DNA from 3 places in the Exiguobacterium sp. QJM3NY_9 genome. Region 3 is predicted to be linked to each of the others. Evidence: predicted binding sites of a transcription regulator. Region 3 holds the regulator's gene; each other region holds the start of a gene.
The links. The regulator Rex, encoded in region 3, represses fermentation and respiration genes when NADH is low (regulators of the CRP and FNR family bind a similar motif). The targets are predictions, from matches to a motif close to TTGTGAAATATTTCACAA.
Positions count from the first base shown of each region.

Region 1: a site for Rex is predicted at 6,681-6,698, ahead of cydD (thiol reductant ABC exporter subunit CydD). Genes of this name have one in related genera too.
Region 2: a site for Rex is predicted at 4,292-4,309, ahead of pflB (formate C-acetyltransferase). Genes of this name have one in related genera too.

Region 1 is NZ_CM149679.1:188,745-199,433, reverse strand. Features, by position in the region: gene AC0VYQ_RS01145 (amino acid permease) at 1-84, shown strand, start outside; gene kynA (tryptophan 2,3-dioxygenase) at 105-944, shown strand; gene kynB (arylformamidase) at 958-1,581, shown strand; gene AC0VYQ_RS01130 (cyclase) at 1,842-2,489, opposite strand; gene AC0VYQ_RS01125 (hypothetical protein) at 2,640-3,143, shown strand; gene cydC (thiol reductant ABC exporter subunit CydC) at 3,203-4,918, opposite strand; gene cydD (thiol reductant ABC exporter subunit CydD) at 4,915-6,645, opposite strand; gene AC0VYQ_RS01110 (Rrf2 family transcriptional regulator) at 6,857-7,339, shown strand; gene AC0VYQ_RS01105 (nuclear transport factor 2 family protein) at 7,354-7,737, shown strand; gene ypfJ (KPN_02809 family neutral zinc metallopeptidase) at 8,226-9,071, opposite strand; gene AC0VYQ_RS01095 (methyl-accepting chemotaxis protein) at 9,280-10,689, shown strand, end outside.
Region 2 is NZ_CM149679.1:661,649-672,337, forward strand. Features, by position in the region: gene abc-f (ribosomal protection-like ABC-F family protein) at 1-931, opposite strand, end outside; gene pflA (pyruvate formate-lyase-activating protein) at 1,204-1,923, opposite strand; gene pflB (formate C-acetyltransferase) at 1,948-4,197, opposite strand; gene AC0VYQ_RS03280 (hypothetical protein) at 4,545-4,976, shown strand; gene AC0VYQ_RS03285 (DEAD/DEAH box helicase) at 5,005-6,177, shown strand; gene AC0VYQ_RS03290 (hypothetical protein) at 6,174-6,818, shown strand; gene AC0VYQ_RS03295 (diguanylate cyclase domain-containing protein) at 6,877-8,667, opposite strand; gene AC0VYQ_RS03300 (diguanylate cyclase domain-containing protein) at 8,680-10,521, opposite strand; gene AC0VYQ_RS03305 (ABC-F family ATP-binding cassette domain-containing protein) at 10,674-10,689, opposite strand, start outside.
Region 3 is NZ_CM149679.1:2,774,771-2,785,459, forward strand. Features, by position in the region: gene AC0VYQ_RS14075 (FecCD family ABC transporter permease) at 1-883, shown strand, start outside; gene AC0VYQ_RS14080 (hypothetical protein) at 1,110-1,595, opposite strand; gene AC0VYQ_RS14085 (hypothetical protein) at 1,610-2,086, opposite strand; gene AC0VYQ_RS14090 (hypothetical protein) at 2,113-2,580, opposite strand; gene AC0VYQ_RS14095 (hypothetical protein) at 2,585-3,064, opposite strand; gene AC0VYQ_RS14100 (hypothetical protein) at 3,166-3,324, opposite strand; tRNA gene AC0VYQ_RS14105 (tRNA-Ala) at 3,496-3,568, opposite strand; gene tatC (twin-arginine translocase subunit TatC) at 3,676-4,455, opposite strand; gene AC0VYQ_RS14115 (twin-arginine translocase TatA/TatE family subunit) at 4,463-4,666, opposite strand; gene AC0VYQ_RS14120 (redox-sensing transcriptional repressor Rex) at 4,666-5,325, opposite strand; gene AC0VYQ_RS14125 (ABC-F family ATP-binding cassette domain-containing protein) at 5,494-7,395, shown strand; gene AC0VYQ_RS14130 (hypothetical protein) at 7,395-7,787, shown strand; gene AC0VYQ_RS14135 (hypothetical protein) at 8,018-8,167, opposite strand; gene AC0VYQ_RS14140 (flavin reductase family protein) at 8,285-8,878, opposite strand; gene AC0VYQ_RS14145 (DoxX family protein) at 8,897-9,295, opposite strand; gene AC0VYQ_RS14150 (winged helix-turn-helix transcriptional regulator) at 9,477-9,797, shown strand; gene AC0VYQ_RS14155 (flavodoxin domain-containing protein) at 9,914-10,369, shown strand.

The sequences.
Region 1 (10,689 bases), 470 kb from region 3:
ATTTTCTTGACGATTGCCTACGCGTTTTGGAAACGAAATCATCCACCGCAAGCAGATCAACAGAAACGTTCACAATCACTTTAACGTAAAGGGGATCGATTGGAATGGAACAGACCGGTCACAATGGAATCGAGTCGACGATTCAAACGGATTTCAAGAAAGACATGTCGTACGGGGATTATTTACAGCTTGATCCACTACTAAGCAGCCAACACCGCTTATCGGATCATCATGATGAAATGCTGTTCATCATCATCCACCAGACAAGCGAGCTTTGGATGAAGTTGATTTTGCATGAGATGACGGCTGCGACAAAGGCAATTGCGGACGATCAGCTTGAACGTTCATTCAAGATGCTCGCCCGTGTCTCAAAGATTCAGCAACAATTGATTCAGTCCTGGTCCGTCCTCTCGACGTTGACACCGGCAGAGTACCTCGAGTTCCGGGATTCGCTCGGGCACTCGTCCGGTTTCCAGTCCTATCAAAACCGGCAAATCGAATTTGCACTCGGCTTTAAAAACGCGCAGATGTTGCGTGTTTATGAACATGAAACAGAATTATTCGCTCAGCTGAACAATGATTTAAAAACGCCCAGCATCTACGATGAGACCGTCCGCGCGATGGCACGACGCGGTCTCGCGATTGATTCTGCTATCCTTGAGCGCGATGTCACACAGGACTGGGAAGCTGATGCCAGTGTCGAAGCAGCCTGGGGTGAAATTTACCGTGACGTCGCACAATACTGGGACCTGTACGAACTCGGTGAGAAGTTACTCGATATCGGCAGCCAACAACAAATGTGGCGCTTCAATCACATGAGTACGGTCGAACGGATCATCGGACAAAAACCGGGTACGGGCGGCTCGTCCGGCGTCAGTTATCTCCGGCGTGTCCTTGACCACCGCTTCTTCCCGGAACTCTGGTCCGTCCGTACAAAATTATGAGGGGGAATTCCTGATGAACCGCTGGATTGATGTTTCACAACCACTGTCTTCGTCCGTGACGACATGGCCGGGAGATACGAAGTTCGACTATACGATCAGTTGGAGTAAGGCTGACACCGGATCCGTCAACGTCGGTAAGGTCACGATGAGCTTACACACGGGCACACATATCGATGCGCCGTTCCACTTTGACGATGCAGGCAAAAAAGTCATCGAACTCGACCCCGATCTTTACATCGGTCATGCACGGGTCATCTACTTACCCGGTCGGACGGAACTCGTCGCAAGTGACCTCGACGGATTCGATTTGACGGATGTCCGCCGTCTCATCATCAAGACGGACGGCTGGGTCGATAAATCGGTTTTTCCTGAGTCGATTCCCGTCCTGACACCCAGTCTCGCCGACCGACTCGGTACTCTCGGCGTCGAACTGATTGGTCTCGATCTTCCGTCCGTCGATGCGATCGATAGTAAGGAGATGGCTGCCCACCATGCACTTGCGACACATGGTGTGCATATTTTAGAAGGACTTGTCCTCGATAAAATCGCACCTGGGGACTATCACCTGAACGCGGTCCCGCTCCCGCTCGTCGATGGTGACGGCAGTCCGGTCCGTGCGTTATTACGTCCGTATTGAACAGAAAAAAGAACGTTCTCGTTTTTTCGAGGACGTTCTTTTTTGACTGTAATGAAGTAACTTTCGGACAAACGTTTCACTTTTCGTGACTCCTACGGGGAAAAGCGCACGATTTTTGCGCTGTCAGAGGCAGGCAAGACCCTGCTACTTGGTTCGTTAGAACCAGGTAGCAACGGCTTGCGCCTCGCCCGAGGAAAGCACGAGAAGGAAGACACGTTTGTCAGTCACTCACTTCGCCTAGAAACGATAGACAACACCGTTCAACGAATTACCGTCACGGGAAAGAGTGTTTCTTCAATCCGTTTCGTCACATGCGCAACCGTCGCAAGCGACTGATCGACTTGAAAACCGATATCTAACGAATGATTCGCTCCAGGAATCAGCTCAACCGTTAAGTGACTGGCCCGGCACCGTTCGAGTGCCGACGTTTCATAAAAACGGTCCGTATCACCGATGACGAGTAATCCCCGTTGCCGACTTGCGACAATCCCTTCCGCGATGAAAGGTACGGTCAAAAGCGGCGTCAGTAAAATGACTGTCGCTTCCGAAAAAACCGGTCGTTGCATTAACGTAACGAGCGGACCTGTCCCAAGGGATTTCGCGATGAACTGGTGCGTCAGATAGGTTTTTTCTTGTAAAACTTTCACGATGACGGCCTCGATCCGGCGTAGGATTTCGTCGTCCGCTTCCTCGTCCGGCAACGCATAGATGTCGTCTGACATATAGTGAATCTCAATGATATTGACATCATGATTCAGCAACATCATTCGACTATAGTAAAAGTATGGATGGTTGTAGACATAACTTGCGCCTGACAACAAAAAACAGACCTGTGATGACTCGGAATAATAATGCGTATATGAAACCAGCTGCTCCCCGACTGCGATTGTTTCGTGACGGATATCCATTGAACTCCCCCTTTTTAATTTTCCTTACTTTACCATCGATACATCATAAGGTCCATTAAAATTCCATTTCCATTCTGTAAGAAAACGGTCACCTGGCACTGACGATTCTTTTGTACACTGAATCCATCACATATCCTCTGGAGGTGCAGAATGGATTCAAAACGAAATGATGGGGTGATTGCTGTCGGTCTCCTGTGCGTCGAAGCCGGTCTTTTTGGTTTCGGTCATGCGATGTCCGTTTCACCTGAAGTCAGTTCCGGTAACGGCAATCCGGCCATTTTATTGGCAATGCTGTTAATCTTCTTATTCGTCACCAGCGTCCGTTCCGTCATCCGTTTCCTGCACCGTCTTCAAGTCCGTCCACCCGGATTGACGATTTTGCTGCTGCTCAGCGGGAGTTCCGTGCTGTTCGGTTCAATCTATCAAATCCATCACTACCGGACGTACCGGGCTGACTTGATTGATCATTTGATGCATCGCGAAGGAGCGACACGTGATTTAGAATACATTCGCTCGATCACATCCGTCTTCGACATCCACATGAATGATCAGACTTTCAATAGTACGACTTTTTTCATCTTCACTTGTGCCATCCTCCTCGTCAGTAGCTCGTTCCTGCTCCTCCATCACTGGTGGCTCAACGTACCCCGTTAAACCACACGAAAAAACAGGATCCGCTGGCGCCGTTCGTGGCACAAGTGGATCCTGTTTGTTTAACGTGCGATTTGATCCGGCGTAAAGACGGATTGTTCGACTTGTTTTAATGCGTAGAAGGCACCTTGTCGGTTCATCAACTCATCATATGTTCCGACTTCCATGACTTGTCCCTGTTCCATGACGACGATTTGATCCATCTGTTCAAGGCCTGCGAGACGATGGCTGACGAGTAGCACGGTTGCGTCTGTCGCACGTGCGAACAGTTGACGTAAAATCATTTGTTCCGTCAAGGCATCGACGGACGATGTCGGTTCATCCAGCAAGTAAAGCGGTGCTTCGCGTAAGAAAATCCGGGCAATCGCGAGGCGTTGTTTTTCGCCTCCCGATAGATTTTCTCCTTTCTCGAGCACCTTGTCAGCCAGACTAAACGTCAAATCAACCTGCCGCAACGCCAATTCCATCGCTTCATCCGTCGCTTCTTCATGTGCGAGCTGCAAGTTTTCACGAATCGTTCCGTAAAAGAAATGATTCTGTTGCAGAACGACATTCGTTTGTCGCCACAAGGCTTCCGGATCGATTTCTTCTCCACGGACACCAGCAATCGTGATTCCGTCTACTGGATACATTCGGAGCAACAGTTGAAGCAAGGTCGATTTTCCGGAGCCACTCGCGCCGACGATCGCCGTCTTCGATCCACGGGGGAACGTCACGCTGACGTCACGGAGGACGGGCCGGACTTCACCCGGAAATGAAAACGTGACGTCCGTTGCCGTAAGCATCGGGGCAGCGTCCAGTTCAAACGGAGGATATGTCGGCATGACTTCGTCCGTTACGACGTCATCGAGCCGCCGTGCAGCATGGCGGCTATCTTCGAAGAAGCCGGGTAAAATCGCCATCGGTGCCGCATTTTCGAATACCGTCAGTGATGTCATGACGAGCAACGCAAGGAACACACCATCGAGTTGACCATCCGCGACGAGGTAAGCGCCCAGTCCGAGGACGAGCCATGAGATGACTAACGTCACCAGTGTATTGAGCGCCAGGTTCGAGACGGCATGCAGTCCGTTTCGCCGTTCTTCTGCAACATAGCGGGCTGCGACTTCGTTCAGTTCCGTCTCTTTGTTCGCGAGTTGCTGATAGATTTTTAAGTCACGGTAGCCTTGGAACAACTCTGTCACTTCCGTCGAGAGTTCCCCGCGCCGCGCGCGAACGGTCCGCGCGAAACGCTGTTCCCGGTAAGCGAACCAGCCCGGGATGATGAATCCCGTCAATAACAGTCCGAACACGAGGACGAGCGCGACGCTCAGTGAGAAGAAGCTGACAAAAAAGATCGTACACAGAAAGACGAGGACGAGAATGATCGGCGGATAGACGACACGTAAAAACGTGTTCTGCAGACTCTCGACATCGCCGACGATTCGCGCGAGTAAGTCACCGCTCCGGTACTTCGCGAAGATGCCCGGCGCAAGCGGTTCGAGCCGTTTGTAAAACGTCGTCCGTAAATCACTCAAAATCGTAAACGTTGCCCGGTGCGAGTAATAACGCTCCGCATACCGACTGACGGCACGCGTCAGGCTTGATATTTTTTGCAAGGCAATCAGTACAGCGAGTGTTTGAATCGGTGGCAACAGTGCCGCCTTCGAAATCAGGAAGCCGCTTGCTGCAAACAGACCCACCGCCGTGACGCCGGCAAGAACACCAAAGACAATCGAGAGGACGATATCCCGTTTCTGGTGCAGCATCAATCGAAAAATACCCATCAATTCCTTCATCGTGTTTCCTCCCCTCGTTGGACGGCACGCATCCGTGCGTATTCCGAATCCCGTGCGAGTAACGCCTCATGTGTGCCTTGGTCGACGATCCGGCCGGCCTCTAAAATGACGATGTTGTCCGACTGTTCGATCGTATGCAGACGGTGTGCGACCGTGATGACGGTCGCCGTCCGTCCGAGTTCCTGGATTGCCTGCTGTAACAGGTGTTCCGTCTTGACGTCGAGTCCCGTCGTCGGTTCATCGAACAGGATGACGTTCGGTCGTTTTAAGAAGGCACGGGCGAGTGCGACCCGTTGTTTTTCGCCACCCGATAGACCGCGCCCCCCTTCACCGATTCCGGTGTCGAGCCCGTCCGGTAAACTCGCAATCAGTTCCCCGAGTCCTGCGGCAGCTGCCGCACGCTCGATGTCTGTCCGCGTCGCCTCCCGTAATTCACCAATGGCGATGTTGTCGGCGAGTGTCCCCGCATACAGGTAAGGATGCTGCGAGATATAGCTGAGCTGTTCAAACCAGCTCGTTTCCGTGATTTGTGCGCGTGGCTGACCATTCAGGAGCACTTCGCCGTTCTTTGGATCGGCCAGTCCCGCGAGTAACTGCAGGACGGTCGACTTCCCGGCACCACTTCGTCCGATCAAGGCGACTTTTTGGTACGGTTCGATGCGCAGCGTGACGTCGGTCAGTGCAAACCGCTCATCCTGATACGTAAAGTCCACGTTTTTTAATTCAATCCGCGGTGGTGTCGCGGACTTTAATTCAACCGTTCCGAACGTTACGCCCCGGTCGTCTTGCGTCAGTTCAGACGCAATCTGTTTCGCCGCCGCAACACTGCCCCGTCCGGTATGGAACGCAGCCCCCATCTCTTTTAAGGCCAAATAATACTCCGGTGCAAGCACGAGCATCAAGAAGGCTGGAACAAAGGTGATGCTTTGGAAGAGAATCAACCGGAGACTGACCTCAAGGGCAATCATCCCCATGCTGAGCATCGAGATGAACTCAAGCATCAACGACGACAAGAAGGCAAGCTTCAGAACGGTCAAGGTCGCATCGCGGAAGTCGAGACTGCTCCGTTCGATGACGTCCTGCTGTGCTTTCGCGCGACCAAACAACTTTAACGTCGTGATGCCTTGCAGCGTATCGAGGAAGGTTCCGGAGAACGCCGTCATCTTCTCGAGCTGTGTATCGGCACGTTTTTGTGTCATGATTCCGATGACGATGTAGAACAGTGGAATGAATGGTGCCGTGATCATCATGACGAGTCCCGTAATCCAGTCATAACTGAATGCTGCGATCAGCACCATCAAGGGAACGATCGACGTCTGGATGACTTTCGGCAAGTATTGGCTGTAATAGCTGTCCATCTCATCGACTGCGTCAAGCAATACACTGACCTTTTGTCCCGACTGACCTTGCGACATCACTTCGACGGAACTCGTCGTATACTTCGCGACGAGCGCCTGGCGTATGTCTTGTTTGACACGCGCTGCGAGGACCGTCCCGAGCCGCCCGTTCCAGTAGGTAACAGCGACCCGTAACATCAGCATGAGCAGTAAGATACCGAGTAGCGGAACAATTGCCGCAAAGGCGTCCCCTTGGAGAAAAATGCGGTCGACGATGATGACGATCAAGTACGATTGACCGATGACCGCAATCCCCATCAGGACAGCCGCCAGCATCAATTGCAACATGATCGTACGTGGAATCGAGATGATTCCTTTAAGTGGATTCATATAAAAACGCCCCTTCACAAATTGTGAACGACTTTTAGTGAATATTTTCACATATCGTACATTCAGTATACCGAATCCTTCGTTTAGTTGCCATGAGAATGCCGCTCCAAAGGTGTGACGGTTTTGTGAGAAGCGTTTTACTCGACAAAATTGCTAACGTCCACTATTATAGACAATAGTTATCCACGTTATACAGAAAGGGCGAATTACCATGCAAATGAAAACCGGAGTCGAACAATCCGTCTACGCGATGCTGTTACTGACCTTTTTGCCGGAGAAAGGACTTTTACCCGGTGAGTTCATCAGTCAGCAGCTCGGCGCGTCACCGACGTACTTTCAAAAACTATTACGTAAACTCGTCAGTGCCGACCTCCTCTTGTCTGTCCCGGGGGTCAAAGGCGGTTTCCGACTGAATCAACCTTCCGATCGGATTCGTATCTTTGACGTCTACGAAGCCATCGAAGGAAAACAATCCCTTTATGCTTCAAGTGGTGTCTTTGAGGACTTGATGGGCATCAAAGAACAGAATGTCCGCCTCTTATCGAACTTGATGACGGAAGCGGAAGACGCTTGGCAATCGACCTTAAAACGTGAAACGATCGGGTCGCTCCGACAGGAAATCGACCGGAACTGTCCCCCTGACCACTTAACGACATTGCAAGCCTTGATTGAACAACAAATGATTCGCAACTAAAAGGAGACTTACGCATGACTACACTTGACCGCTACTTTGACTTATTTGACGCTTCCCGGACTGATGAACAGGCTTTTAGTGACCTCATTTCACTCTTTTCGGACGACATCACGTTCGTCCTGAATGGACAGGAACAACACGGGATCGACGCCTGGAAAAACTTCGTCCGGCTGGTCTTCACTGCCAACCAGGACATCAAACACATGTATGAAGCCTGGCTTCCGTCAGCAGATGGTGATACATTCGAGACACGCTGGGCCGTCTGCGGCAAACGGGCTGATGGAACGGTCTTCACGCAAGAGGGAACGGACATCGCCCGCCTTGATGCGGACGGTAAAATCGTCTACCTCGCCAATGTGCCGGATGATGCGAAGATGTTCAACAATTACAACGACTAACAAAAAGAGAGACCGTTCTCCACTCGGAACGGTCTCTTCAGACTGTAGACAACGTGCTATCGGGAGATAAAGCGTCTTTTTTCGTTGCTTTCCTCAGGCGAGGCACAAGCCGCTGCTCCTTGGATCCTAGCGGACAATGAGCAGGGTCTTGCCTGCCTCTGGCAAGTCGCGTTAAAAACGCACTTTTCCTGTAGGAGTCAACGAAACGTGACGCTTTTTAGGTAATACCGTGACGGAAAGCCGGACGTGCAGGCGGTTTAGAGCGCCGCGATTCGTCTCGAATCGCTTTTAAAGCGAAAAGCAATCGGTCGCGACCCTGCAGCTTTGCTGTAGCGGCGTGACCGATTGCCGCTTTGAAGACGAGGCGAGACAAGGAAGCGCGAACGGATTGCCTCTCAATATCACATGTTCAAGCTTCATAAGAGTTTATCTACCCACTGAAAAGACCGTTCCCCCATTCGGAACGGTCTCTTTTTGAAGTCATCCGCTTATAAGTTTGCTGCTTCGAACGTGTCGCCACCTTCAATCGTTCCGTTATCAAAACCTTTTTGGAACCAGCTTTTCCGTTGTTTCGATGTCCCGTGCGTAAAGCTTTCCGGCACGACGTATCCTTGACCTTTTTTCTGAAGTGTATCGTCACCGACGGCATTTGCAGCACCAAGCGCTTCTTCAAGGTCGCCTTCTTCCAACAAGTTCTCCCCTTGCGCGTGATGTGCCCACACGCCGGCATAATAATCCGCCTGCAGTTCGAACCGGACGAGGTATTTATTGAATTTCTCTTCGCTCATCTTTTGACGGAGCGGCATGATCTCATCTGACGTCCCGAGTAACGTCTGGACGTGATGACCGACTTCGTGGGCAATGACGTAAGCCATCGCAAAGTCGCCAGGCGCCCCGTACTTAGTTTGTAATTCATCATAAAAACTTAAATCAATGTATAATTTCTGATCACCCGGACAATAAAAAGGACCGACCGATTTCCCGGCTTGCCCACACGCTGAACTGACTTGGTCGGTATAAAGGACAAGTGTCGGTTCTTTGTATGTCATCCCGTCTTGTTTAAACTCCTTCGTCCAGACACGTTCCGTATCGGCGAGCACGACCGAGACAAAATCGGCGGCTTCTTTTTCTTTCGCTGTTTCTTGATAGCCTGAGTTCGTCCCGCTTTCTGAACCGGATAAATCCCCAAGCAAATCAGCAGGATTCCCACCCATCAACGTCACGACGATCAAGATGATGATGCCAAGTCCACCTCCGATTCCAGCAATTCCTTTCCCACCCATTCCCCGGCGGTCTTCTACGTTTGAACTTCGTTCTCTTCCCTTCCACTTCATGCGGCTTCCTCCTACCAATTTCGATGTTTTTATATACCCGTTCAGGCATTTATTCATGCCACGTTCTTTTAGAAAAATAATGGATGTGCATCTAACTTTTTTTCCAGTCAACAAACACATGCGTGCAACCGATAGTCTTGATACGCCTACAAAAACAGGACTTTGTCTTTGTTTTAGTTTTAACTAGAAATCGGAGGAACTTTATTTTATGAAACGTCATCAACTCATGCTTGGCATCACGTCTCTTATCGTCGTTTTATCTTTAATCGTCCATGGACTCCACCGCTTCACAACGTTTGGAGAAGGCTACTCCCTTTTACAGGGAAAAGGACCAGCCGCGTCGCTCGCTACGTTAACGGTCGTCGCGCTGATTCCTGTCTTTTTTCTCTTTGCAGTTGTTATCCTGTACCGGCTTAATCCCCAAAGCAAACAGGTCGCCATCCTCTTGACACTGACGCTGACATTCGCAAGCATGTCAATCATCGCCGGTGGAGAGGGTCTCGTCGAATATCACTTCTCGATTTTCATGGTCCTGGCATTGATTGCCTATTTCCGGCGAATCGACTTGATTTTAATCAGCACGGTGTTATTTGCGATTCAGCATCTTGCCGGATTCTTTTTTGCACCGACGCTACTGTGCGGAACGACCGGGTATCCGTTTAGTTTGTTGCTGATTCATGCGGTGTTCTTAGTTTTAACGAGCAGTGCCCTGATCATTCAAGTATTCGTTCAAAATCGTGAACGCCACGCGGCGCACGCACGGGAAACGGAAGCAAACACGCTAATCACGAACGTCAGTCAACAAATCGAAGCACTGGTCGGTCATTTAAAAACGAATACGACACACTTGAAGCAAGCTGCTGCAAACTCGGTTGTCGTCACAGATCAGATTGCTGCTGCCATCGAACCGATTGTCGACTCTGCCGACGGTCAATATCAATCGATGCAACATGGAACGAATCAGTTACAGCAAGTCAATCAAGCAATCGCGACGATTCAAACACAGATGGCGACGACGGCAGACACAGCCGTCCACATGACAGCCACCGCACGTGAAGGAAATGAAGAGATGCAGTCGATGGAACGCCGGGTCGAAGGAATGGTCGAAGCGACGAACCGCTTAAACGATTCCGTCGAGACGATGACAGGACGCTCCGATCAAATCCAGACGATTCTCGCGAGTCTTGAAGCAATTGCCGGGCAAACGAACTTACTTGCACTCAATGCAGCGATTGAAGCTGCGCGAGCCGGTGAAGCGGGACGCGGCTTCGCCGTCGTTGCGACCGAAGTCGGGCATCTCGCCGTCCAGTCACGAAGCTATGCCAATGAAGTGACGGAAGTGTTAGAGGCTCTTGTCGAAGACACAAACCAAATCAAGGCAACGGCCCGAGCGTATGCCGAGACGTTGACGGAAAACCGTCAGATGACGAAACGTGTCGGTCAGACCTTCGCTGATATTACAGGAATGATTCAAGATGTCGAACAGCATATTCGCTCGATTCAAACAGCACGCCAAGGTGTCGGTACGCAAATGCTTGAAATCGGTGAACGCATGGATACGACACGTGTCGCTTCACTTGAAGTGCGTCGTGGAATCGAATCGACAGCTGCAGGACTC
Region 2 (10,689 bases), 940 kb from region 3:
TTTCCGGTTTTTTGACCCGGTGTTCCAGTAGGCGTTCGAGCTGATTTTCTTTTGTTTTGACTTTTGTCGCATGTTTTGCTGCCTTTTTTTTCGCGTACGGATCTCGTTCACTTGCACTAGCCGTCGCTTTTTGATGCCAATTTTGATATTGACCAATCATCCGGGTGAGTTCTTTTCGTGTTCGTTCTTGCTTCTCATATTGATGCCACTGTGCAGTCCGTTCTTGTTCCTTTAACGTACGGTAAATCTCATAGTTTCCTTCGTAACGCGTGGCTCCTGCTTCAGTCAATTCAATGACGGCGTCAGCCGTCGCATCGATAAAGGCACGCTCATGTGAAACATAGAGCATCGTCGTCTTCGTTTGACGCGTCCACGCGACGAGCCACTCGAGTGTGTCTTCATCTAAATGGTTGGTCGGTTCATCAAGCAGGATGAAGTCCGGTTTCTTCAACAGTAGACATGCAAGTTGAATCCGGGTCTGTTCGCCGCCGCTCAGTGTGTTCAAAGGCTGAAACCAAAGAGATTGCTCGAGTTGAACTTCTTTCAGGACACGTCTCGCATCGGCTTCGAGCGTGAAGGCATCTGCGTCAACGGCAGCCTGGTAGTCGGCCACGGCTTCAGTGGTTAAGGCACGTTCACGTAAGTCGTAACGGGTTACATCCGCCTGTTCGACGATTTGAATTGCTACACTTGTCGAGGGTTCGATTTGTTGGGCTAAGAGCCCAATCCGGTCATACGTGCGATGGATTGTTCCGGTCGTCGGGATGATTTCTTTTAGGATGGCGCGCAAGAGCGTCGTTTTTCCAACGCCGTTCGGTCCGACCAAGGCGACGTGTTCGCCGTCGCGGATGGAGAACGTGACATCGTGGAAAAGACACTGCCCGGCAAAATCGATTTGTAAATCATGGATGGATAATACTTCAGTTGGCATAAGCTCAGCTCCCTTTGTTTCATTTCGGTTGAGATGAAATGAAAACACACCATCCTGAGCGTACGGATGGTGTGCGGGAGTGCAATTCAAAGAAGGTATCCACCTGAAATAGGGAAATACCGAAATTGAGCAGACTCGTAGCGTCAGTCATCCGCAAGCGATTGCGAAAGTGATGAGTTCATTCATCATTAGACGTTAGCGAGTGATTGCTTCATTTCGGTATTGTACCTCCGTTTCATAGACTATGTGTTCAGTCTATCAAGTCACATCAATCATGACAAGTACGAGTTGAGTAAATCTTGCGCGGCAAACGTTTCCTCCGCGGTAGGCGGTAAGACATCTTTTAGCGCATATTCGAGCCCGAGTGCCTCCCATTTATAGACACCTAATTGGTGATAGGGGAGGACTTCAACCCGTTCGACATTTCCGAGTGTTCGAATGAATTCACCTGTTTGCCGTAAAAACGTTTCCGTCATCGTCACGCCGGGGACAAGGACATGGCGAATCCAGACGGGAATGTTTCGTTCTGCGAGCAATTTTGCGAAGGCTAGTGTATTGACGTTACTTCGCCCGGTCAAAATCCGGCACGTCGCATCATCGATGTGCTTGATATCGAGTAAGACGAGATCTGTATAGTCTAGGATTTGATCCAGGTTTTTCGGGACGACCGAACCTGCTGTATCGATGACGGTATGCAAGCCGTTTCGTTTTGCTTCACGCAGCGAGGCTTCTAAAAACTCGGGTTGAGCCAACGGTTCGCCACCGGAGAAGGTCACCCCTCCACCCGTTGCGTCAAAGAAGGAACGATAGCTGTTCGCTTCTTTGATGATTTCTTCCGGTGATACTTTTCGACCACAACCGAATTCCCAGGTGTCCGCATTGTGGCAATATTGGCAGCGCAGCGGGCAGCCTTGCGTAAAGACGATGAAGCGAATACCGGGACCATCGACAGTCCCACAAGATTCGACAGAGTGAACCGTCCCGTAAGTCATAGTGATCAAGTCCTTTCAGAAAAGTTAAAGTGCACCGTGGAATGTACGGTTGATGACATCGATTTGTTGTTCGCGTGTCAACTTAATGAAGTTGACGGCATAACCCGATACACGAATCGTCAACTGTGGATAAAGTTCAGGATGCTCCATCGCATCGAGTAAAGTGGCGCGGTCGAACACGTTGACGTTTAAGTGATGACCACGGGTAGTCGTACCGCCCATATAGCCGTCAAGTAGACCGACTGTATTGTTGATACGTGTTGTTTCATCTTTTCCGAGTGCTTTCGGAACGATTGAGAACGTGTAGGAAATACCATCTAAGGCATGCTCATAAGGTAATTTGCCGACAGAAGTCAACGCAGCGACTGCACCACGTGTGTCACGTCCGTGCATTGGATTTGCTCCCGGTGCGAACGGTTCGCCAGCGCGACGACCATCGGGGGTATTCCCAGTTTTTTTACCGTACACGACGTTTGACGTGATCGTCAGAACAGATTGGGTTGGTAAAGCATCACGATACGTTGGATGTTTCCGGATTTTTTCCATAAAGAGTTCGACGAGATCGACGGCCATTTGATCGACACGATCATCGTTATTTCCGAATTTCGGGAAATCGCCTTCGATTTTAAAGTCGACTGTAATGCCATCCGTATCTCGGATTGGTGTGACTTTAGCATAACGAATCGCTGACAGACTATCGGCGACAACGGATAATCCGGCAATCCCACAAGCCATCGTCCGTAAAATTTCAGGATCGTGGAGTGCCATTTCAATGCGCTCATAACTATATTTATCATGCATGAAGTGAATGACATTCAGTGTATTGACATAGAGCTCAGCTAACCAGTCCAATTGTTTATCATAGGCGGCCATGACGGTTTCATAATCGAGCACGTCATCTAAAATCAAGTCGGAAGGAGGGGCGACTTGAATTTTGAGTTTTTCGTCGACGCCACCGTTCAACGTGTAGAGTAAGGCTTTTGCTAAGTTCGCCCGGGCGCCGAAGAATTGCATTTGTTTACCGATTTTCATTGCTGAGACACAACAAGCAATCCCGTAATCATCACCATAAATCGGAAGCATCAAGTCATCATTTTCATATTGGATCGAACTAGACAGGATGGACATCTTCGCACAAAATTCTTTGAAACCACGTGGAAGTTTTGGTGACCATAAAACGGTTAAGTTCGGTTCAGGTGCCGGACCAAGGTTGACGAGTGTCTGCAAGAAGCGGAACGAACTTTTTGTGACGTTCGAGCGACCGTCTTCACTCATGCCGCCGATTGATTCTGTTACCCACGTCGGGTCACCGGAAAAGAGTTCGTTGTAATCGGGTGTCCGAAGAAACTTGACGATTCGAAGTTTCATCACAAAGTGGTCGACAAGTTCTTGCGCGCTCTCTTCTGTCAATCGACCCGTTTGCAAGTCACGTTCGATATAAATATCAAGGAAGGTCGAAACGCGACCGAGCGACATCGCTGCTCCGTTTTGTTCTTTGATTGCTGCGAGATAAGCAAGATAGACCCACTGGAATGCTTCTTGGGCCGTTTCAGCTGGTCGTGATAAGTCACATGTGTAACGTTTACCGAGTTCTGTCAGTTCATGAAGGGCGCGGAGTTGTTCGTTCATCTCCTCGCGATCACGAATCATCGCTTCTGATAAAAATCCACCGTGTGCTTTCAAATCCGCTTTTCTTGCAGCAATGAGGTGAGCTGTTCCATAAAGAGCGACGCGACGGTAGTCACCGATGATGCGTCCGCGACCGTAAGCATCAGGAAGTCCAGTGATGATACCGGCTTTACGGGCAGCGCGCATTTCGGGCGTATACGCATCGAAAACCCCTTGATTATGCGTTTTACGGTACTCGCTAAAAATCTGTGTAACAGTGTCATCTGATTTAAAACCGTACGCTTCTAAGGCATCGTTGACCATTCGGATACCACCGTTCGGATGAATCGAACGTTTGAATGGTTCATCGGTCTGTAGACCCACGATTTTTTCGAGTTCAGGATTGAGATAACCTGGGCCGTGCGAAAGAATCGAGGATGGGGTCGCAGCATCAACGGCATAGACGCCACCACGAATGCGTTCTTCTTCTGTCAACTGCATGATTTGTTGCCATAACGTGTTGGTTGCATCGGTCGGACCGGCGAGGAACTGATCGTCTCCTGTGTATTCTGAGCGATTGCGTCGGATGAAATCAGCGACATCAATCTTTTCCATCCATTCTCCACCTTCGAATCGTTGCCATGCTTGTGTTTTTTCAAGTAACATCATCAACACTCCTTCATTAGTAAGGTCAGTGGTTCTTGATACATCTCTTATGTGAATAGTGTAACAAACAATTCAAGGTAGAGGTTTTACGTATATGTGAATCTTTTAACAAATGTAAAAGTGTTGCTATGACTTACTTCACAGTAAATTGTATCAGTTAGTGTCCCGTGTTCAAAAAACAGAAAACGACTGCTATGAAAGGCTTTGTCTGTAGCTGTACCATTAATTTACGGTGGGATGGATAGAGACAGAAGCTAGTGTGATAAAAGTCACGCGGCGCTACCTTGTATTTTTAGGACGTATCGTTGACAATGAAAAAGGGAATATAGAACGTGGAGGTGGAGTGAATGGAGTTTTCGCCATTAAAAGAGCAAGCAGACTATCGAACAGGGGACTGGGTTTCCCTAAAAGTATCAACTGAAGGAACAGAACGGATCGGGATGATCACCGAGTTTGAAGACGACGGGTTTTGGCTCCGGTTTGAAGATGATTTTGATTTCGAGGACTTTATCGGTTACGACCAGAAGTACCTCGCACGATTAGTTCGACGCCCAATCGATGTCAGAGCAACTTATCCAGTACTTGCTGGTTTTGAAACACTTGCTGTTGAGTTGCAAGATCGAATGGCGCAAGGTTTCGAAGTGTTAAGTGCAGATCAACAAAGTGAGACGGAAATCGTTTTTCATATTCGGTTAATCGATTCCGGAAATGAGTATACGCAGACGTTACGTGGTATTAAAACTGAAACTGATGATCGTTTTGAATACGTAACCGAATGATGAACAAGAGAGTAGGAGAAGATACGTTATGAATTTTATGAAACCTTTTATTAATGAAGCGTGGGAACGAGCACGCTTTGAACAAATGATGCCCGTCCAAGAACAAGCTATTCCTTTAATCCGTGAGGGGAAAGATGTTTTGGTCGAAGCACCGACAGGAACTGGGAAAACGCTCGCTTATGTCATTCCGGCCCTCGAGCGCATCGATCCGAATGAACCACACGTTCAAGTCGCGATCACGGCACCGACACGAGAACTGGTCATGCAAATTCATCAAGTCATCCAATTGTTTGCTCAAGGAAGTGGAATTAAGTCAGGTGCGTTCATCGGTGGTGTTGAGTTAAAACGTCAATATGAGCGTCTCAAGAAAAAGCCGCAAATCATTGTCGGGACACCCGGACGTTTAGTCGAATTGATTGACTCGAAAAAGTTGAAGATGCATAAAGTGAAATTGATTGTTTTAGATGAAGCTGATCAAATCTACGAAAGTGGAATGAGCGCCTCGGCGACACGAATCGCGAACAGTGCGCTTCGTGACCGTCAGTTAGCACTCGTTTCAGCAACATTGCCTGAACGGACGGCAGAATGGGGACGGACACTGTCGAACGAACCGGAAGTCATCCGAGTCGAACGAACGGAGACGTCACGAGTCAAGTTTGGTTACATCGAAACATCCCGTCGCCTGAAACCGGAAATGTTACGTCGTTTGTCTAATATGCAACAAGTTAAAGTGTTGACGTTTATTAACAACCGCTCATTCCTCGGTCCGTTAAACGGTGAATTAAGCAAGTTTTCATTGAAATACCGGATTTTAGATGCCGAAAAAGGGAAAAGAGAACGGATGGAGACGTTACGTTCGTATAAACGGGGAGAGTTTCCGTTACTCGTCACGACCGGTCTTGCTGCACGCGGTCTAGACATTGATGCCGTGACGCATGTCGTGCATTATGATTTACCGGAATCCCTTGATGATTTTGTCCACCGCTCAGGTCGAACAGGACGTGGGAACGCGTCAGGTATGGTCCTTGCGCTCGTCACGGATCATGATTTAAAACACCTGAAAACATTAGCGAAACAAATGGGTGTGGAAATTGAACCAATGGAGATTTATGGCGGGGAATTGATTCCAAAACGTGAAGTCATGGAACCCGAAGCACTTAAAAGTCCGGCGAAACCACACCGGAAAGGATCAACGCGATGAAAAGTGAGCGAAAGATTATCCCGTTTCCGACGACTGTATCCGAAGCAGAGATGAACACAGCGCTCAAAACTTTATATCAAGAGGCAGCCACTGCTCGAAGCACCGATTGGGTCGCATTTATCGAAGAAATCGCGACGGAAGGACGTTGGTATTTAAAAGATGCTGAGTTATTCCGAGACTTGTTCGTCGATTGGGCGATTTTTTATGAGACCGATGAACAAGGGAAAACACCGCATGGTCGTTTTTTAGAACAAGTCAAAGAAGATATGTCTCAAAGTCTGTATCGTGCCTTAAGAGGACTGGCCGATCCTGTTCCGTCGCTTTTCCTTGTAAAAGAAGACGGCGTCTTCGACATCATGTCGGAACAAACGTATCAGACCGATTTGACAGAGATTGACGTTGCGGTTGGCGATATGTTAGTCGGCAAACTTCTCTACATTTCAGGCAAATGGCGATTCGCAATCGCCTATATGAAGGTTGCACGGGCACTTGTACCTGAAGTGCGTGTTCTTTTAGCTGATTTTGTCGATGAAGTCGGTGACGACGCATTACTGCGTCAGTATCCTGAATTTTGTGCAGAGTTGATTGACTTATTACTCGATATCGAAGAGGGAAACATTACACCACGACCTGAAGCATAACAGTAAAAAAACAAACGTCCATTCAACCCTAGTGCAGGGTGAATGGACGTTTGTTCGTTTAAAAATCTTGATGGTACAGTGCAATGTCATTTTTTTCACGGTTTTTGATGCGATACATGGCGAGGTCAGCATGTTTCAGCCAACTTTCTAAATCATCGTTTTCGAAAAAAGGAGCGACTCCGATGCTGGCCGAGACATGTAACGTTTGCCCTTTATAAACATAAGGGCGACGTAATAGGTGCAAGAAGTGTTTACAACGACGCCGGAGTGAGAATTCATCTTCAGCCGAAGTCAGTAATGCAAATTCATCGCCTCCTAGTCTATAAATTGATTCATCGCCTTCAAGTTCATGATCCATTCGGCGAGCGACTTCAATTAAAACGTAATCGCCGGCTTCGTGTCCGTACGTATCGTTTACTAGCTTGAAGCCATCTAAATCGAGTAAAGCAAGATAGTTTACGGAACTTTTCAATGATAGGAATGTTCGTTCGAGCGAACGACGGTTGCCGATTCCAGTCAAGACATCATGAAACGCGTGGTATTCAATCCGTTGTTGCCGCTCCTTTTGTTCTGTTACGTCGTGTAAGACTAAAAAGTGACCAACTGATTTTGAAGCGATGTGGATAGGGATTTTTGTTAATTCATATTGGCGATTGGATTCATCGAGATAACGATTGGAATCAAGCTGTAAGGAAGACTGAAGATGTAAGACTGAGTGAGTAGGTACTTCGATGGATAAGGCAGAAAGCTTAAACGTTGCTTGAGCCGCAAGATTGGCATACGTCGCTGTTTCGTTTTGATCAAAGCGGATGATTGGATCAGGGTGACTTGAAAACAGTGGCAGGACTTGTTGCTCACTTTCTTTGATTTGCCGGATCCGATGTTCGATGCGTTCGGCTAACTGTTCGTTTCGCTCGTTTAACTTTTGTACGAGCAACGTATGCTGCCGAGCGATGATGATTTGTCGAATGATTAGTAACAATAAGATGATGAATACATCAAACTTTTTACCTTCGAGTTCGATGACATAATGTAAAAATAGTGGGATTGCGAGCAAAGGCAGCCAAGTTCTCTGAACGACAGGAGACGCTTGCTTCCCTTCAGTGATGTGATCAAGGTGCCATAAGATTGCCGCACTTTGGGCAAGGCGAATCAATATAGGAGAAAAGACTAAATATTGTTCCGTGAAATCTGGAAAGTATACAGCAGATACTTCATACATACCACGGATGAACAGTGACAAGAATAATAGAGATAACGTCGTTCGGGAAACCCAGTGTGTTTCTTGAACAAAAAAGAAGTAGAAGAAAACAAACAATCCAAGTGAAGTGTTGAGGACGACGATCATATCGTACGGGAACGTACTAGCTGCCGGGTCGGCCAGCTCGCTTAATGTATGAAAAGCAGCAAGTCCTAAAAAAACGACGATGATTAGAGCATCCATGAATGCAAGCAGGTGTTGTGAAAAACTCTTTTGCGAAGCAATCCGGTAAAAAAGCCCGATTAAAAATATATAGTGCGATATGGAGAAACAAATTAAGCTATAACTGTTCGGAAAGGACAGCGTATTACTGAATAAGTTAATGGTTTCAAAAATCGAAGCAGCTAGCGAGAAGATAAGTGAGATGAAGGCGATAATCCAAAATTTTCGCTTTGGCACGACGAGTGAACGTTCTTTTTTATAGGCGATGAGGATGAAAAGTCCGATTAAAAGAAACGACAAGTATTCTAGAACTTGTTCGACAAGGTGGTTCATGAATGAGCCTTGCGTGTATGAATAGAGAATTAAAATCAAAGAGATGATTAGTAGAGAAGGAAACCATCTGATGAAGTAGGGGGATCGTTGCATATGCGTTTCCTCCTAGTTGCGTTTTAGTTGAGCCGCGAACTGAAAATTATTTTTGTTCGTATTTTTAATGTGATACATGGCTTCGTCTGCACGGATCAAAAGGACATTCGAACTTTTTCCATCACTCGGATAAAGTGAAATTCCGATGGACGGTGTGACAGACATCGTTTGATCTTTAATATAAAACGGCTCATTGAGTGATGCGAGCAACTTACTCGCAAATGCAGTCGTCTCATCTTCGTCTCGAACGGTGAATAAAATGAATTCGTCTCCTCCTAAACGGGCGACAAGCTCTTCTCCTTGAATTAGTTGTTGTAGCCGGTCTGCGGTTTCTTGAAGTAATAAATCTCCAGCATCATGCCCGTACGTATCATTGATAGCTTTAAAACCATCTAAATCAACAAACAATAACGATCCATGTCGTATGGTAGGGAGGAGAGTTTGCAATTGTTCTTCAAAAAAGCGTCGATTCGGCAAACGGGTCAAAGCGTCGTGATTTCCTAATTTCTCCAACCATTGTTCTTGGCGAACATCTTCTGTGACGTCGGATAAAATGATAAAGACACGTTCTTGATCGGCTATACAAATCGACGTCATCGTGTAGATGAGGTCCTCTTCGTCATGGGGGATATAAAACGTTTTTGATAAGGAAGGGACCCCTTTATTGGCATGTAGCGCCTCCATTACTTGTTTGAAAAGACGGGCCTGTTCGTCTTTCAATGACTTCTCCATCCATCCTTCTCGAATGGCTGCAGGATTTCCGGATAGAATGTGACTCGCTTGATTTACTTCAAGTACCATTTGCGGATAGGAGAGAAACAGTGCCTTGAATTCTTGTTCGCGTAACCGAAGAAGCTCCGTTTTCTGTGAAACGATCGTTTCCAAATTTTCTTGTAGCGAAGTCGTTTCTCGTAAAAGGCGTACATTTTCGCGATAAGAAAAAAGTTGCCGCGTTAAGAACAGTAAAAAAGTGGTCGCGATTGTGATGAAGTAGAAGCGTGTCGTGACAGGTGAAAACGTGACATAGGTAATTAACAGTAATAGTAAGACGTATGAAAAAGAAGGACGAAGAATTTGTTCAATCCGAAGTAACAATAATTGTTGTTTAGCGATGATCGGTAAATGACGAGTTACTAGGAAACTAATGAAAAAATAGCTACTCAACGGATAGAGCGGTAATAAAAGCATTGCGTAAAAAGTAAAATCGTTCAATAAAAAGCTGTAAAATAAAAAGTTGATCATACCTAACAAAAATGTTCCACCCATCAAAAAACTAAAAGCGAACAACGAGACCGGTTTCTTTAAACCGGAAGCATAGAGTAAGAAAAAGAAAAGAGTCAGGAGAATGGTCAAGAATGAATAGATATCCCAGCTGAGCTGCTCCGCGAACGTTCTTGTATATTCGGGGATGTATTTAAAAATCGTCAAGTAACTAGCAATCATCGCGACAGTAAACAGTGTCAATGAATCAAGAATTAAAAGCTTTTGTGAACGGAAATGTTCAATATCTAAAAGACGGAATAAAAAAATGGTAATCGTCAAGAGATGGATTGTATAGGGAAAGTCGAGTAGGACGTTCAAATTGACAGACTTGAGTGAAAAGTAACCACTGACAACTCCACCTAAGTCTCCAATGAAATAAGCACTTACGGCAATGAGGATCCATTTAAGTTCTGGTGAAGGTGTTTTTCTATAAAATAAAATGGCGGCAATCGTAATCAATAGAGAGCCGACAAAGCTTGAAAAGACGGCTGCGGGTATGACGAATGCGTTTGGAATTAAAAGAAGGATGGTATACGAGATAATTAAATAAATGACGATTCCTCCTGTCATTCGTTTGAACGCTTTTGACATGAGAAAACCTCCTATCTAATCAAAGTAACAGTTTAACTATATAAGTCATTACCCTCAATTTGGTAAAAACGTACTTGAAAAATAAGAAAAAAAGACCGTATTTTTCCGGAAAGGAAAATATACGGTCAAACAGACAATAAATCAAAGTCAAATTATTTTTTATAAGAT
Region 3 (10,689 bases):
GCCGACACTGTTCGGTCAAGGCTCGTTCAAAGAAGAGTTTGTTTTGTTCTCACTCCGCCTGCCGCGGATTTTAATCACGGTACTCGCCGGCATGGCACTCGCCTTATCCGGTGCGATTCTTCAGGGCATCACCCGCAACGAACTCGCAGATCCCGGCATCATCGGTATCAATACAGGTGCTGGTGTCGCCATCGCCGCCTTCTTCCTTTACTTCCCGGTCGATGTCGGTGCGTTCATCTATGGGTTACCAGTTGCTGCCTTCATCGGGGCATTGATCACAGCGATTGCCATTTATGCCTTATCGTATGACCGTGTCCGTGGCCTGCAACCGATTCGTCTGATTTTGACCGGGGTCGGATTCTCGATGGCGTTATCCGGCATCATGGTCGTCCTGATTTCATCCGCGCGCCGCGAGAAGGTCGACTTCATCGCCAAATGGCTCGCCGGGAACATCTGGGGAACGGACTGGACATTCGTCTACGCGTTATTGCCTTGGCTGCTTATTCTCGTACCGTTTACGTTTTATAAAGCAAACAAACTCAATCTGCTGGCGCTGAATGAACCGGTTGCGATCGGCGTCGGCGTCGCGATTGAAAAGGAGCGCATCCAACTGTTACTCGCCGCTGTCGCACTCGCTGCATCCGCCGTTTCTGTAACAGGCGGGATCGCCTTCATCGGTTTGATGGCGCCCCATATCGCGCGCGCCCTCGTCGGACCAAGGCATCAACTGTTCTTACCGATCGCCGTCTTGATTGGCGGATGGTTACTCGTCCTCGCCGATACGATTGGTCGGAACATCGCTGACCCGCAAGGCATCCCGGCAGGAATCGTCGTTGCGATCATCGGTGCTCCTTACTTCATTTATTTGCTGTCAAAGAAATAACAATCCACGTGTCACCGAAAAAAATGAAAACGAAAGAAGGAGTGGATTTCGAGTCCGCTCCTTCTTTCGTTTAGAAATCAACATTCAAGTCGACTTATTTCTTAATTTTTTTCACTACTAACGTGACTACAGAAACGATAACGACTGTAATCAATGTAAAAAGTATCACTGTGATGATTAGATTTGCCATTCTTCTGACCTCGACTCCTTTTGCAAAAAACAGTTTTTAATATTTGATTCGTTTTTCTTCCCGTTCCGCCCGGATCAATTCCTGTTCCGATAAGTGTGTCGGATCGAGTCGTTTAATCCGTTTATCAACAATCCGGTCCAATGACAGCACCGTTAGGAAAAAGACAAGGAACGGTCCGATGTATTCGGGACGCGCTACGTAGGGCGTGATGATTTGCCCCAGGACGACGACCAGTACTTCGATGATACTGATCAATATATACGGTAGTCCGAGATGATCCCAGACCTCAAGCCCGTCAAACCGCTTCTTGAAATACCGGTATTTCAAAAATCGGACGATCCATTGATAGGACAACAAAGGGACTAGCAAAAAGTACTGAAACGATGATTCCGTCAGGTGCCAGTCGTCCGCTAAAAAAAGAAATGTAAACAATACCAGTCCAAACAATGCCGTTTGAATGTAACGTGCCCGTTTTGAAAATCGGATATAATCCATTTTCCGCTCGTGTTGTATGTTATCCATCGTCTTCCTCCTCGTTACATCCTGATTCCTTCCCCCGTCGGATGACAGTGTTCGATTCCTTTTCGGTCCGGTATCTCAAGCAAATCCATTTTATCGAGCTTCGTTACCGTCCGGTCCGTCCACTTTTGAAATTGCAGCATCCCTGAAATCCACAACATTAGCGGAAACAGATAGCCCCACTGTCCAAGGTGTGGGGCGACAACTGCGGCACCCGCAATAAAGACCGCTTCGAGCAAAGTGATCCCACCGAACAGCAGACCAAGTGGTCGCGCCTGTACCTTCGACCGAACTAACAGAACGGATTGGATCACTCGCTGCATGCCATTATAGGCGAGTAACGGCGTAAGAATCAAAAATCCAACTGCTGAATCCGTCAGGTGCCCGCTTCCGGAGAAGAGCAGCACCGCAAAAAATACGCCCGCAATTACATACGTCCGGATTTGCCGGCTGATTTTTGTCCATTTTTGATACGTGCTTAAAGTGTTTCTCATCCGTTCACTCCTCTTGTGTGTTTCGCTTACTTACGGTAACGCTCAATCTCACGCATCGTGACGAATGCCGGATCTAATTGTTTCGCTTGTTTGTTCAATCGGGACACAATCAAATAGGCGACGATGATCGACATAAGAAAGACCGTAAAAGAAATACCGGCGTATTGTGGAAAAACAGTCCCCACATAATGTGGAAGGATCGGGATGAACGAACCGATCATCGACACACGTGCCACTTTCAAGACCGTCTTTTTATAGACGTCCTTCGCGAGGCGTTGCTTTAAAACCTGTAGGCGAATGACTTCTCTCACTGCAGCACCTAACGCCAGTAAAGAGAGTGCGAACGTTGTAAATAAACCCGTTTGTCGCAAGCTCGGGATGAACCAAAACAGGACTCCAATCAAAAGTAAGGGAATTAACACCCCCATCTGGACTTTCTTAATCGGCGCTGCCAACAGCTGGAGCCGTGTATTTTTTTCAATCAATGTACTCACCCTGTCACTCCTCCACTTCTTTGACATTCGCATGAATTTCTTTATCACTGACGAAGTCGGGATCGCCTGACCGGGCAATCTTTTTAAACAACCAGTCCGTAACGTAATAGACCGGTGCGAGGATGATCAGCATCGAAAGGGCAATTTTCCAGATCGACATCTCTTTCGTCTCAAGTATCACGGTGTACAGCGAACCGTACAGGACGAATTGAGTCCCGAGCCACAGCAACGATTGGTTCGTCACTTGGTCGCTTGAGAGATAGCGCGCCAGGATTTTTCGTTTTTCGAGTCGAAACGGGAGATCAAACACGAGAAAGACAAGCGGTAACAGACTCAAATACATGGTCGTGCTGAAGATTTCCGTAAACGTTCCTGCTGTCGCCATCAAGGCAGCGATGATCCAACTTTTATTCTGCAATTGATTTTTTTCGATATAAGCAACCGTCAACGCCTGTAATCGTTCCTCTCGGAGCGTTTGTTCCATCCTGAAATGCCCTCCCTCGTTTCAACTGTCTATACTGTCATATACTTACAGTTTACCAGTTATGTTTCAAAAAAAAAGAAACTTCCTTAAAAAAGGAGTTTCTAGGCTGAAACTTGAATGATGAGATAGATGACGCTATACGCAACAATTGCTAACGGAATCAGTGCGACACCAATCAACCAACCGTTCTTATCACGGATTCCGAGATACAGAACAAGACAGCCGACGATGAAGGCAATTAACGTCGTAAATGGATTCATAATGCTTCCCCCTCTTGATTACCTATTAAGAAATTTCCCATTCCCTCAAAAGGATAAACACAGAAAACGACTTCAATCGGTTCATCAACATCATCCAGGCTGTAAGCTTCTGTTTTGCCGCCACCACTATAACAAAAAACACCACTCGGCAAATGCCAAGTGATGTACATATGGAGACTATCGGGCTCGAACCGACGACCTTTTGGCTGCCAGCCAAACGCTCTCCCAGCTGAGCTAAGCCCCCTCATATTCTTGTAATCAGTATAAACCATATCGATTCACTTTTTCAATATAAAAAGAGCGCTTCCAAACAAAAACCTCTCCGTCGCCGAAACGACCGAGAGGAGACTGTTACTTATTCAACTCACGCATCAAATCCGCTTGCCGTTCAAGCTCCGCTTGTTGCTCAAGAATCAGTACTTTTTTGTACGTCCGGGCTGAAATCATGATGCTGATTTCATAGAGGACGAACAACGGTACCGAAATCATCAGATGTGACGTCACATCCGGTGGTGAGATTAAAGCCGCGATGACAAACAGCGCAAAGTACGCATATTTCCGATTTTTCCGCATGAACAATGGCGTCACGAGTCCAAGACGGGTCAAGAACATCGTCACGACCGGCAGTTGGAACAAGATACCGAACGGAATCGTCAGCCGGATTAAGAAACTGAAATAGTTTTCGACCCCGATGACTTGCTCGATGCCGAGCTCTTGCCCAAGTTCCGTCGATACTTTGAGTAGAAACGGAAGTAACCAAAAATAAGAGAACGCGATTCCGGACAAAAATAAGAAAAACGTGACCGGAATATACGTCAAGGTCGCTTTTTGTTCCTGTTCGAATAAACCGGGTCGGATGAACGCCCATAGCTGGTACATCCAAAATGGTGAAGCCAGGACGACCGCGATGATGAACGCTAAATTCAAGTACAACATCAGGGGATCGGCCACATTAAAGGCATTCAATCCGATGCCGAGCTCTTTCAGGTCCGACTGCAGAAAACGCACGAGCGGTCGGACGAGCGGAAAGGCCGCGGCGAACAAGACGACGACGATGATGAGTGACCAGACGATCCGCTTTCGCAATTCGTCTAGATGCGATGTCACACTCTGTTCTTGATCAATCGCCATAATTTAATCACTTCTCTTTCGATTCATCCTTTTTGTCTTTATCATCGTCCATGATGCCGTTTGTCGCACTCTTGAACTCTTTTAACGTCTGACCGGCAGCACGACCGAGCTCCGGTAACTTTTTCGGTCCGAAGATGATCAAGGCGACGGCACCGATTAAAGCGATACTTCCTGGTCCAATACCGAGTGTAAATGGGATTAAGTTTTCCATTATGATTTCACTCCTTCAGCTGATTGCGAATAATGCTTCATGAAATAAACTAGTGACTGCAACTCGATCGACAAATCGATGTGATGGACCCGAACGTGGGCCGGTACGTTCAACCGCGCCGGTGTAAAGTTCAGGATTCCGGTCACACCATACTCAACTAACTCATCCGCTACTGACTGTGCGAACTGGGATGGGACCGTCAAGATGGCGACATCAACCTTGTTCGCTTCGATTTGCTCTTTCATGTCAGAGACATGATAGATAGGAACGTCTTGCGTCGTTGTTCCGACCTTGTTTTCGTCCGCATCAAACGCAACGACTATCCGAGTACTATTATTCTTTAAAAAGTTATAATTTGCAAACGCCGTTCCGAGATGTCCGACCCCGACAAGTGCCACATTCGTGACTTCATCCTGATTCAGTGTCTTTCGGAAAAACGTCAATAGATGTTGTACGTTGTAACCGTATCCTTTTTTCCCTAACGCCCCAAAGTAGGAAAAATCGCGGCGGATCGTCGCTGAATCGACTTTGACCGCTTCACTGAGCTCTGCTGAAGAGACGCGCAGCTTGCCTGAGTTATAAAGACTCTGAATGAAACGATAATATAACGGCAGTCGTTTCGCCGTCGCTTGTGGTATTTTTGTGTCTGGCCCATTCATACTGCAGTTCCCCCTTCGGCCACGTTCTGACGTGGCACCCAAATCAATGCAAAGAATTCTATTCTCTTTGATTGTAAACCACTTCACATAGACTAACAAATAATATATTCCACGGGACTCCTGCGTTTTTTTCATGATAGACTAAAGGGTGGAAGGATGGATGTTTTTATGATTCTCTTACAAGTGAACCAACTATCAAAATCATTCGGTGTTGAGCCGATTTTAGACAATATTAAACTCGAAGTGCAGGAGCGGGACCGGATTGCGCTCGTCGGACGAAATGGTGCCGGAAAATCGACACTTTTAAAAATCATCGCCGGAGAGCTCAGTCATGACTCTGGTGAGATCATGAAGAGTAAGGAAGTGAAAATCGGTTACCTCGCCCAGGACAGTGGTCTTGAGTCGAATGAAACGATCTGGAATGAAATGTTGACCGTGTTCGAGCACCTGCAAGAGCAGGAACGTTCGCTCCGTCGGATGGAGATTGAGATGGGGATGGACCATATCTTGAATGATGCTGTTGCTTACGACCGTCTGTTGAAAACATACGATCAGGCCCAACATGACTTCTCGGACGCCGGCGGTTATCAGTTCGAAGCCAACATCCGCTCCGTCCTGCACGGGATGCGTTTTTATCCGGACGATTATTCACGCCGGATCCAGACGCTATCCGGTGGACAACGGACGCGACTCGCACTGGCGAAGATGTTGCTCCAGGCACCTGAGCTGTTGATTCTTGACGAGCCGACGAACCACCTCGACATCGATACACTCTCTTGGCTCGAAAGTTACCTGGCTGGTTACCGTGGAGCGGTCTTGATCGTCTCCCACGATCGTTATTTCCTCGACCAGGTCGTCAACGTCGTTTATGAACTGTCACGCAACGTCTGCCGGAAGTTTACCGGCAACTACACGAAGTACTTGGAACAAAAGGCAGCACTGTATGAACAAGAGATGAAGCAGTTCGAACAGCAACAGGAAGACATCGCGAAGATGCAAGACTTCATCCAGCGTAACATCGCACGGGCGACGACGACGAAACGCGCACAAAGCGTCCGCAAACGTCTTGAAAAAGTCGACCGGATTGATCGTCCGGATGGGGATGAACGCAGCACCGTCCTGTCGTTCCCGATTGAAAAACAAAGTGGGAACGATGTGTTACAAGTCACGCAACTCGCGGTCGGCTATGAAGAAGCCGTCTCAAAAGGCATCACGTTCCGCTTACAACGTGGCGAATCCCTCGCCCTCGTTGGTCCGAACGGAATCGGAAAATCGACGTTACTGAAAGTTCTTGTCAACCGGATTAAACCGTTATTCGGTGAACATCGTTTCGGGACCGGCGTTTCCGTCGGTTACTACGATCAGGAGCAAGCCGAGCTCAACGACCGCAACCGGGTCATCGATGAAATTTGGAACGAGTGGCCGTTGATGCGGGAACAACAAGTCCGGTCCGTCCTCGGTCAATTCCTGTTCAGTGGTGATGATGTCTTCAAGCTCGTTCATGAATTATCCGGCGGCGAGCGCGGACGCCTCGCTCTCGCGAAGTTAAAATTACGCAAAACGAACGTCCTCATTCTCGATGAGCCGACCAATCACCTCGATCTTGATTCGAAGATGGTGCTTGAGAACGCGCTTGTCGACTATGAAGGCACGCTCCTGTTCGTCTCCCACGACCGTTACTTCATCGACCGGGTTGCGACACGCGTCATCGAGATGAACCCGGAAGGTGTGACGGATTATCTCGGCGACTACTCTTACTATATGGAGAAGAAGGCCGAGAAAGAAGAAATCGCCCGCCTCGAAGCAGAGGAAGAAAAAGCAATCAAAGTCGCTGCTTCGAAAAGCATCGACAAAGATGCGCAAAAAGAAGAACGAAAAAAGAAACAACAGCTTGAACAACTCGAACAAGACATCGAACGCCTGGAAACTCGATCAACTGAAATCGAACAACTGCTTTGCGAACCGGAAGTCTTCAACGATATTCCGAAGGCGACGGCGCTGTCGGCAGAACGGGATCAGATTGATACGGACCTCCTCGAACTGATGGAACGATGGGAGAGTTTCCACTAATGCGCTCGAAAAGCTATGTCATCAACCTCGTTCAAGGGTTATTGTCCGGGGTTCTCTATTTCGTTCCGATGTATGCCGACTACGTGTCGGCCTTCATCCGGCCGGATGCCTTTAATGCCGTCGTCCTGTTGTTCATCCTCATCTCGTGCATGATCGGCCTCGTGATTAAGACGTGGAGTGGTCTCTTCATCAGCCTCTTATCCGGATTAATCTGTACGTTGCTGACGACCCAGATGTTCGTTGAACTGAATGACCCGTTAATCATCAGCTATTACGGTGCCGTGTCACCGCTCGTCGCCTTTTTGATCAGCTGTCTCGGGATTTGGGCACTGGCGATTCTCTTTTTTCTACTCGATGGTTTCCAGTACGAAAAACGTCACCATGCAGAGTAACTTCTTCAGTTGTCCGACATAAAAAGGCACGTCCCGCGTTCGGGACGTGCCTTTAGACTGTAGACAAGGTACTATCACAATCAAGCGTCTGTTTTCGTTGATTACCTCGGGCGAGGCGCAAGCCGTTGCTCCTTGATCCTAGCGGACAACGAGCAGGGTCTTGCCTGCCTCTGGCAAGTCGCGTTAAAAACGCACTTTTTCCCGTAGGAGTCAACGAAACGTGACGCTTTTTAGATTGCAGACGGTTTAGAGCGCAATCCGTCTCGAATCGCTTTTAAAGCGAAAAGCAATCGGTCGCGACCCTGCAGCTCTGCTGTAGCGGCGCGGAAGATTGCCGCTTTGAAGACGAGGCGAGACAGGGAAGCGTGAACTGATTGCATCCTCATGTAGAATTTTCGTGATTTATAAGAGTTTGGCTATACGCTGAAGGCACGCCCCGCGTTCGGGACGTGCCTTTTTGCTTCTAAAAAATACTGGTTCTACTCGTCAATCCGCCTTCAGCTCGTCGGTCGGGCAATTGTAAAGATGTCTCCGACTTTCGCATAGTCGTTACCTGCGAGACGGGCGATCGCTTTTAAACCATCCGGATCAATCCGGAACGACTCGACGAGTTCGTCCGCGACGTGATACCGGACGATTTCTCCAATCAGGAGGTTCGCCCCTTCGAGTTCGAGATGATTCGTCAACTTCAGTTCAAAGCGGATCTTCGCTTCCGCGACAGCCGGAACATCGATCAAATCACTATCGACTAACGTCAAATTCGTCCGTTCGAGTTCACTTTCACCATATGCGAGTGGTGCCGCGGTTTCATTGACTGCCTCGACGATTTCTTCACTGACGATATGGATGACGTATTCCTGATTCAGCAAGATGTTTTTTGCGGTATCCTTTTGCCCTTGCTCCGTCTGCTGGACGGCGATGACCAGTTGTGGCGGGTTGCTTGAGGCGACCGTGAAAAAGGAAAATGGTGCTGCATTGACGACTCCATCTGCACCTTTCGTCGTCACGAAAGCGATGGGCCGTGGAATGATGCTGCCGATCAACAATTTATAGTTTTCTTTTGGACTTAAGTCTGCTGCATCAAATTTCATAAAAACCGTCCTTTTCGATCACCCGATAAGTGCTGCGAGTGAATAGTCTCCAGCTCCGATCATCGCAACGCCTAAGGCGATGACGATCAGTGCCATGTTGTATTCGTACCCGTTTTGTGTCACCCAGTAACCATTCGTCCCATGCACTTTGACGATTGCGACGATCATCGAACCGATGATCAGGAGGGCTGCAATCCACAGGAATAATCCACCGGCGAATAATAATCCTCCGACCAGTTCAGCAATCCCTGCCATCAGTGCAAGTGTTTTCCCTGGCTTCATCCCGATGGACTCAAACCAACCGCCTGTCCCTGCGATACCATGTCCACCGAACCATCCAAATAATTTTTGTGTTCCGTGTGCCGCAAATGTTAAGCCGATAATCAACCGAATCAGAAATAATCCTAAATCCATCATGTATAAAACTCCTTTTACTTAATGTTTTTTAATTACTATTAGTAACTTAATATCGATAATAAACTATTACTTACTAAAAGTAAATAGATTTGTTTTCGTTATTTTTATTACTATAAGTAAAATAATTCGTATTTTCGCATCAAAGTGGGTATACTACATATATAAGAAAGGATGAGCGCTGATGGAGAATACACTAATTCCGACGGCCCTTTGTCCGAAAGTCGAACATGCCTTTGAAATATTGGGCAAGAAGTGGACGGGTTTGATTTTACGTCATCTCTTGACGAAGACCTGTCGTTTCAATGAAATTCAAGATGCGATTCCCGAGCTCTCTGGTCGTATGTTAACGGAACGCATGAAGGAACTTGAGGCGGAAGGTATCGTAGCCCGGACCGTCATTCCGGAACGTCCGATAAAAATTCAATACAGTTTGACAGACAAAGGTCGTCAGCTTGAGCCTGTAATTCGTTCGATCGAAGAATGGGCTGAGTTACAAGATTGACTGAAAAGAAGACATCCATGCTGGGCATGTGGTGTCTTTTTTTATTCTTTTTGCATTGAGAATCATTTTCAATTAGAATGAAGACGTGCCCCACTCTTGAAAGGATGTGTCATGTCATGAAAATCATGATCGGTTTCGTCAGCATGTCTGGCAATACGGAAGACATCATGCACTTACTTAAATCAGAACTCGAGCAAAACGGCTGCCTTGTGCAGACGGAAGAACTCGATCAACTATATCCAAGTGACTTAGCGCAGTATGACGCCGTCCTGCTTGGCTCTTACACGTGGGGCGACGGTGATCTCCCCTATGAAGCAGAAGACTTCGTCGATGAGCTCGCTGCCAGTTCAATCGTCATTCCGGCTGCTGCCTTTGGTTCCGGAGACCGCGATTATCCGAAATATTGTGCTGCCGTCGATTTGCTTGAACAAGCCCTGACGTCAGCTGATGCACAAATCGTCTTACCTGGTCTAAAGATTGAATTTGACCCAGATACGGCCGACAAACAACAGGCTTGCCGGTCATTTGCGCAAGAATTTTTCAAGCACGTCGAACAGCTTGTCATGAACTGACGAGGTAATAAAGAGCAGACAAGGGTAGCAGATATTACATCCGCTACCCTTCAGGCTGTAGACAAACTCTTATAAATCATGAAAATTCTACATGAGGATGCAATCAGTTCGCGCTTCCTTGTCTTGCCTCGTCTTCAAAGCGGCAATCTTCCGCGCCGCTACAGCAAAGCTGCAGGGTCGCGACCGATTACTTTTCGCTTTAAAAGCGATTCAAGACGGAATGGGCTCTAAACCGGCTGTATGCCTGGATTTCCCTCACGGTATTACCTAAAAAGCGTCACGTTTCGTTGACTCCTACGGGAAAAGTGCGTTTTTAACGC